Regions from separate parts of the Streptomyces sp. NPDC054866 genome, predicted to be linked through region 1. Evidence: riboswitches for the same ligand, from Rfam matches in the RefSeq annotation. Region 1 holds a riboswitch; the other holds the start of a gene.
What was found. A riboswitch is a leader RNA that binds a small molecule or an ion and turns the genes downstream of it on or off. The one in region 1 is predicted to bind cobalamin.

Region 1 (3,202 bases):
CCGCGACTACCGCCCCGGATTCGCGGCGCCGCTGATGGCCAAGGATCTGGGCCTGGCGGCCAACGCACTGCGAGCGGGCGGTATCCATGCGGAACTCGGCCTGAAGGCAGCCCAGTTGTACGCCACCTACGCCGAAGGCGCCGGAGCGGACCAGGACTTCTCCGGGATCGTCAACACCCTCAGGGAAAACGCGGCACGAGACGGAGAAGACAGCGCATGACCACGACCACGGAGCCGTACGAGACGATCCGCGTAGAACGAAAGGGCCGCACCGCACTCCTCACGCTCGACCGCCCCAAGGCACTCAACGCGCTCAACCTCCAGGTGATGAACGAGATCGTCGCCGCGACGGAGGATCTGGACCGGGACCCGGACATCGGCTGTGTCGTCCTCACCGGATCGGCGAAGGCGTTCGCGGCCGGTGCCGACATCAAGGAGATGCGGCCCCGGAGCTACATGGACATGTACCTCAGCGACTGGTTCACCGCTTGGGACCGGCTGGGGGCGCTGCGAACGCCGACGGTCGCCGCCGTCTCCGGGTACGCGCTCGGCGGCGGCTGTGAGCTGGCGATGCTGTGCGACATCCTGCTGGCCGCCGACACCGCCGTGTTCGGGCAGCCCGAGATCAAACTGGGTGTCATCCCGGGCATCGGCGGCTCGCAGCGGCTGACCCGCGCGGTGGGGAAGGCCAAGGCCATGGAGATGTGCCTGACCGGCCGCACCATGGATGCCGACGAGGCGGAGCGGGCCGGGCTCGTCTCCCGGGTGGTGCCCGCCGGCGAACTCGTCACAGAGGCCCTCGCCGTCGCGGAGACCGTCGCGGGCATGTCCCTGCCCGTCGCGATGATGGCGAAGGAAGCGGTGTCCCGCGCCTTCGAGACGACCCTCGCGGAGGGCGTCCGCTTCGAACGCCGCCTGTTCCACGCCGTGTTCGCGACCGCCGACCAGAAGGAGGGCATGGCCGCTTTCGTCGAGAAGCGGCCTCCGGGCTTCACGCACTCCTGAGCACGCTCCTTCGTTGTCGCGGCCCGGGGTGTCGTCCCAGGAGGGCGCCGCCACGGGCCGCGCACGGACCGAGGCACATGGGCTGACCAGGGGCGTACGCCCTGGTCGTGTGCGCTCGCGCGTGCCACAGGTGGCACGGTCCCGCAAGTTGTCAGGAAACTCGATTGCGCACTAAGGTCGCCACGCCTTGGTGCTCGGGAAATCCGGTGTGATGCCGGTGCGGCCCTCGCCACTGTGATCGGGAAGTCCGGCTCCAGCCCTCGCGGCAGCCACTGGGTACACGCGTACCCGGGAAGGCGGAGTCCGGTCGGTACGACCCGTCAGCCAGGAGACCGGCCAAGGCGCGTTGTCCATCCACGAGGTGCTGGAGAGGGTCTGCTTAGCCATGCACATAGCCGAGGGTTTCCTCCCACCGGCGCACGCGATCGCCTGGGGCGTAGCGTCCGCGCCGTTCGTCGTCCACGGAGTCCGCTCCCTCACCCGTGAAGTCAAGGAACACCCGGAGAGCACGCTGCTCCTGGGCGCCTCCGGAGCCTTCACCTTTGTCCTTTCCGCACTGAAAATCCCTTCCGTCACGGGCAGTTGCTCGCATCCGACGGGCACCGGACTCGGCGCGATCCTGTTCCGGCCGCCGATCATGACGGTGCTCGGCACCATCACGCTGCTGTTCCAGGCCCTGCTGCTCGCCCACGGCGGGCTCACCACGCTCGGCGCCAACGTCTTCTCCATGGCGATCATCGGGCCATGGGCGGGATACGCCGTCTACCGGCTCCTGAAGCGGTACGACGTACCGCTCATGGTCGCCGTGTTCTTCGGCGCGTTCGTCGCCGACCTGTCCACGTACTGCGTCACCAGCGTGCAGCTGGCCATGGCGTTCCCCGACCCCAGCAGCGGATTCATCGGCGCCCTTGGCAAGTTCGGCGGCATCTTCGCCGTCACGCAGATCCCCCTCGCGGTCAGCGAGGGACTGCTCACCGTCATCGTGATGCGGTTGCTCGTGCAGTCCAGCAAGGGGGAACTCACGCGGCTCGGCGTGCTGCTCCAGGGCAAGGGGTCGGGCGCGAAGACGGACGGGGACACCAAGTCGGTCGGGGACACCAAGTCGGACGGGAACACCAAGAGGGAGACGGGGGCCAGCGCCTGATGAGCCGGAACGCGAAGATCAACACTCTGCTCCTCCTCATCGTCGCCGCGCTCGCCGTGCTGCCGTTGGCGCTCGGCCTCGGCGACGACGAGAAGGAGCCGTTCACCGGGGCCGACGCCCAGGCCGAGACGGCGATCACCGAGATCAAGCCGGATTACGAGCCCTGGTTCTCGCCGCTGTACGAACCCCCCTCCGGGGAGGTCGAGTCGGCGCTCTTCGCCCTCCAGGCGGCGCTGGGGGCGGGCGTCCTCGCGTACTACTTCGGTCTGCGCAAGGGACGCCGTCAGGGCGCCGAGATCGCGCGGGCCGAGGCCGAGGGGGCGTCCGAGGGGAAGACCGCCGACGCGGAGAGCACCCGAGCCGAGACCGAGCAGGTCTGACCCCGCGTGCTGCCCATCGACGCGGCGGCGCACAGCAGTCGCTGGCGCCGCCGCCACCCCGTGGACAAAGCCGTGCTCGGGCTCGGCCTCACCGTCCTTGCGGTCTCCCTGCCGCCGTGGCCGGGTGCCGCCCTGGTCCTTGCCGCCGCGCTCGCCGTGCTGCTCGGGCCCGCCGGTGTGCCGCCGCGCAAACTGTGGCGCGCCTACCGCGTGCCGCTCGGCTTCTGCGTCACAGGCGCACTGACCCTCGTCGTCCAACTCGGCGGGCCCGAAGGGTTCGTCACACTCGCCGACGGCGGCCCCGCCCGTGCGGGCGGTCTGCTCCTGCGCACATCGGCGGCCTCCCTCGGCGTGCTCCTGTTCGCCTTCACCACGCCGATGTCGGACCTGCTGCCACGTCTGGTGAAGGCGGGTGTTCCGGCGCCGGTCGTCGACGTGGCCCTCGTCATGTACCGGATGAGCTTCCTGCTCCTGGACTCCATGACCCGGATCCGGCAGGCGCAGGCCGCGCGCCTCGGCCACACGACCCGCGCCGCCACCTGGCGTTCCCTCGGCGGTCTCGGTGCCACCGCGTTCGTACGGGCCTTCGACCGGGCGAGCAGGCTCCAGGCCGGGCTCGCCGGACGCGGGTACGACGGAACCCTGCGGGTGCTCGTGCCGGACGCCAGGATCT
Region 2 (3,202 bases), on a different contig from region 1:
GGCCCGTCCCAGTTCACTTTCCGTTCACTCAGGTTGCCTACGTTCCACTTGCCACTGACGTCCAACAGAAGCCTGGGTAAATGGAACACATCACGCTTCTCCTCGGGATCGTGATCGTTACCGCTCTCGTGTTCGACTTCACGAACGGTTTCCACGACACAGCCAACGCGATGGCTACCACCATCTCGACTGGCGCTCTCAAGCCCAAGACGGCGGTGGCCATGTCCGCCGTGCTGAATCTCGTCGGAGCTTTCCTCTCCGTCGAAGTCGCCAAGACGATCTCTGGCGGCATCGTCAACGAGGACGGACTGAAGACAGAGGTGATCTTCGCGGCCCTGGTCGGCGCGATCCTCTGGAATCTGCTGACCTGGCTGGTGGGCCTGCCCTCCAGTTCCTCCCACGCACTCTTCGGCGGCCTCATCGGCGCCGCTGTCATGTCGATGGGCTGGTCGTCGATCGACGGCGGCACCGTCGTCACCAAGATCCTGATCCCGGCCCTGGCCGCGCCTCTCGTGGCGGGTCTCGCCGCGATGGCGGCCACGCGTCTGACGTACCGGATCGGCCGCAACACCGACACCAAGGCCACGGCCAAGGGTTACCGCGCCGGACAGATCGCCTCCGCGGGCCTCGTCTCGCTGGCCCACGGCACGAACGACGCGCAGAAGACCATGGGCATCATCACGCTCGCCCTGGTCACCGGCGGCGTCCTGAACCCGGGCGCCAACCCCCCGATGTGGGTCATCGTCTCGGCCGGTGTCGCCATCGCGCTCGGCACCTACCTCGGCGGCTGGCGCATCATCCGCACCATGGGCAAGGGCCTCACCGACCTCCAGCCGCAGCAGGGCTTCGCCGCCCAGACCAGCGCCGCGACGGTCATCCTGGCCTCCTCGCACATCGGCTTCTCGCTCTCCACCACGCAGTCCTGCTCCGGCGCCGTGATGGGCGCGGGCCTCGGCCGCAAGGGCGGTGTGGTCCGCTGGTCCACGGCGACCCGCATGTTCATCGCCTGGGGTCTGACCCTCCCGGCCGCCGGTCTGGTCGGCGCGGGGGCCGAGTTCCTCACCAAGCAGGGCCCCTGGGGCATCGCGGTCACCGCCGCGCTCCTGGTCGGCGGCTCGGCCGTCATCTGGGTGCTGTCCCGCCGCAACGCCGTCGACCACACGAACGTCGCCGACGACGAGATCGGCGGCTCTTCCGCCGCCGAGCCCGCCGGCGTCGTGACCACCGCGATGGCCGCCGTCACACCGCCGCCCACCGGGTCGGCCGTGGCCAGCGCGGACGTCGATTTCGTCAAGGCCACCATCCCGGCCCCGACCGGCACCGCGGCGGACCCCGCCCGGACCGCCACGGTGTAAGGAAAAGTCAGCATGGACATCGACTGGGCAGCTCTCGGCTCCGTCTTCGGAGTCAGCCTCGCGGTGACAGTGGCCCTGGTGGGCCTGTTCACCCTCGGCATCGTCGGCCTCTCCAAGCACGAGGCGGCCACGTCCGGCGCCTCCTCCGCGGGTGCCTCCACCGCGGGTGGCGGCACCGCCTCCGCGGCCCGCACGGGCGCGTACGTGTGCTTCGCGCTCTGCGCGGCGGCCGTGGCGTACGGGATCTATCTGATCGTCGCCTGACGACCGGAGTTTCGGGTGGGGTGCGGGACGCTTCGGCGTCTCGCGCCCCACCTTCGTATGTGGGCCTCCGCACACTCTCCCGTCGCAGGTCAACAGCGAGTTGACGGGCCTTCGCGGGCCGTGGTGGACTGCCGGAGCCAATACGGCAGCAGGAGAGGAAGCCGGTGCGAATCCGGCGCGGTCCCGCCACTGTCATCGAGGAGCTGACTCCTCGGAAGCCAGGAACTCTCGCCGCCGATCACGTCGAACCAGGGCGCGGACACCCTGAGTGAGGACATATCGCCATGCGCGGCCGCCCGTTGCCGGACCAGTTCCCGAGCGTGAGCTCTCTTCTCGGCACAGCGACCGGCTGAAGCCATGCGTGCCGATCGCGACTTCGCGTACGGCGCCGCCGCCGGCCTCCTCGGTGACCTGTTCCTCGGCGATCCCCGCCGCGGGCATCCGGTCGCCGCGTTCGGCCGGGCCGCGGGTGCCGTCGAGCGTGTGCTGTGGCGTGACCACCGCGGGTGGGGCGCCCTGCATGCCGTGGTGTGCGCCGGAGGCGCGGCCGGTGCCGCCGCCCTGGCCTCTTCTCTTGTACGTGATTCGCGCGCCGCGTCCGTCGCGCTGACCGCCGCCACCACCTGGGCCGTGGTCGGCGGCACCTCGCTGGGGCGTGAGGCGCGGGCCATCGGCGGGGCGCTCGCCGCCGGGGACGTCGAGGTGGCACGGGAGCGGCTGCCGCATCTGTGCGGGCGGGATCCGCAGGCCCTCGACGCCGACGGCATCGCGCGGGCCGTGGTCGAGTCCGTCGCCGAGAACACGTCCGACGCCGTGGTGGGGGCGTTGGTGTGGGGTGCTCTGGGCGGAGTGCCCGGGCTGGTCGCCTTCCGGGCCGTGAACACGCTCGACGCCATGGTCGGGCACAAGTCCGTGAAGTACCGCCGCTACGGGTGGGCTTCCGCGCGGCTCGACGACGTACTGGGGTGGCCGGGCGCCCGGCTCACCGCCGTACTCGCGGCCGTTGCCGGGGACTCGCCACGTGGCGCGGTGCGCGCCTGGCGTGACGATGCCGCCAAGCACCCGAGCCCCAACGCCGGGCCCGTCGAGGCCGCCTTCGCCGGGGCGTTGGGCGTACGGCTCGGGGGGACTCTCTCGTACGCGGGGCGTGTCGAGCACCGGCCCGTCCTGAACGGGGACGGGCGGGGCGTCGAAGTCCCCGACATCGAACAGGCCGTGAAGCTGTCGCGACGGGTGGGTCTCCTTGCCCTGGGCGTCGCGGCGGCCGTGAGCGCTCTACGGAAAGGCAGGGCCTCATGAGTGGTGGACTGCTCGTCGCCGGAACCACCTCCGACGCGGGGAAGAGCGTCGTCACCGCCGGGATCTGCCGGTGGCTGGCCCGCAAAGGGGGCTCCGTCGCGCCCTTCAAGGCGCAGAACATGTCCCTCAACTCCTTCGTCACGCGCGAAGGCGCCGAGATCGGGCGGGCCCAGGCCATGCAGGCGCAGGCCGCCATGGTCGAGCCGACCGCGCTGATGAACCCCGTGCTGCTCAAGCCGGGCAGCGACCGCAGCAGCCAGGTCGTCCTCATGGGCAAGCCGGTG

Region 2: it holds a riboswitch for cobalamin, as region 1 does, so the genes downstream of both, ACWGI2_RS08970 (cobalamin biosynthesis protein) here and ACWGI2_RS06780 (energy-coupling factor ABC transporter permease) in region 1, are expected to answer to the same signal.

Annotation. Positions count from the first base shown of each region.
Region 1 covers NZ_JBSGZA010000001.1:1,591,266-1,594,467, forward strand. Annotated here, with positions in the region: gene mmsB (3-hydroxyisobutyrate dehydrogenase) at 1-220, shown strand, start outside; gene ACWGI2_RS06775 (enoyl-CoA hydratase) at 217-1,005, shown strand; cobalamin riboswitch at 1,177-1,360, shown strand; gene ACWGI2_RS06780 (energy-coupling factor ABC transporter permease) at 1,391-2,149, shown strand; gene ACWGI2_RS06785 (energy-coupling factor ABC transporter substrate-binding protein) at 2,149-2,529, shown strand; gene cbiQ (cobalt ECF transporter T component CbiQ) at 2,536-3,202, shown strand, end outside.
Region 2 covers NZ_JBSGZA010000002.1:60,513-63,714, forward strand. Annotated here, with positions in the region: gene ACWGI2_RS08960 (anion permease) at 81-1,355, shown strand; gene ACWGI2_RS08965 (hypothetical protein) at 1,368-1,619, shown strand; cobalamin riboswitch at 1,724-1,869, shown strand; gene ACWGI2_RS08970 (cobalamin biosynthesis protein) at 1,977-2,918, shown strand; gene ACWGI2_RS08975 (cobyric acid synthase) at 2,915-3,202, shown strand, end outside.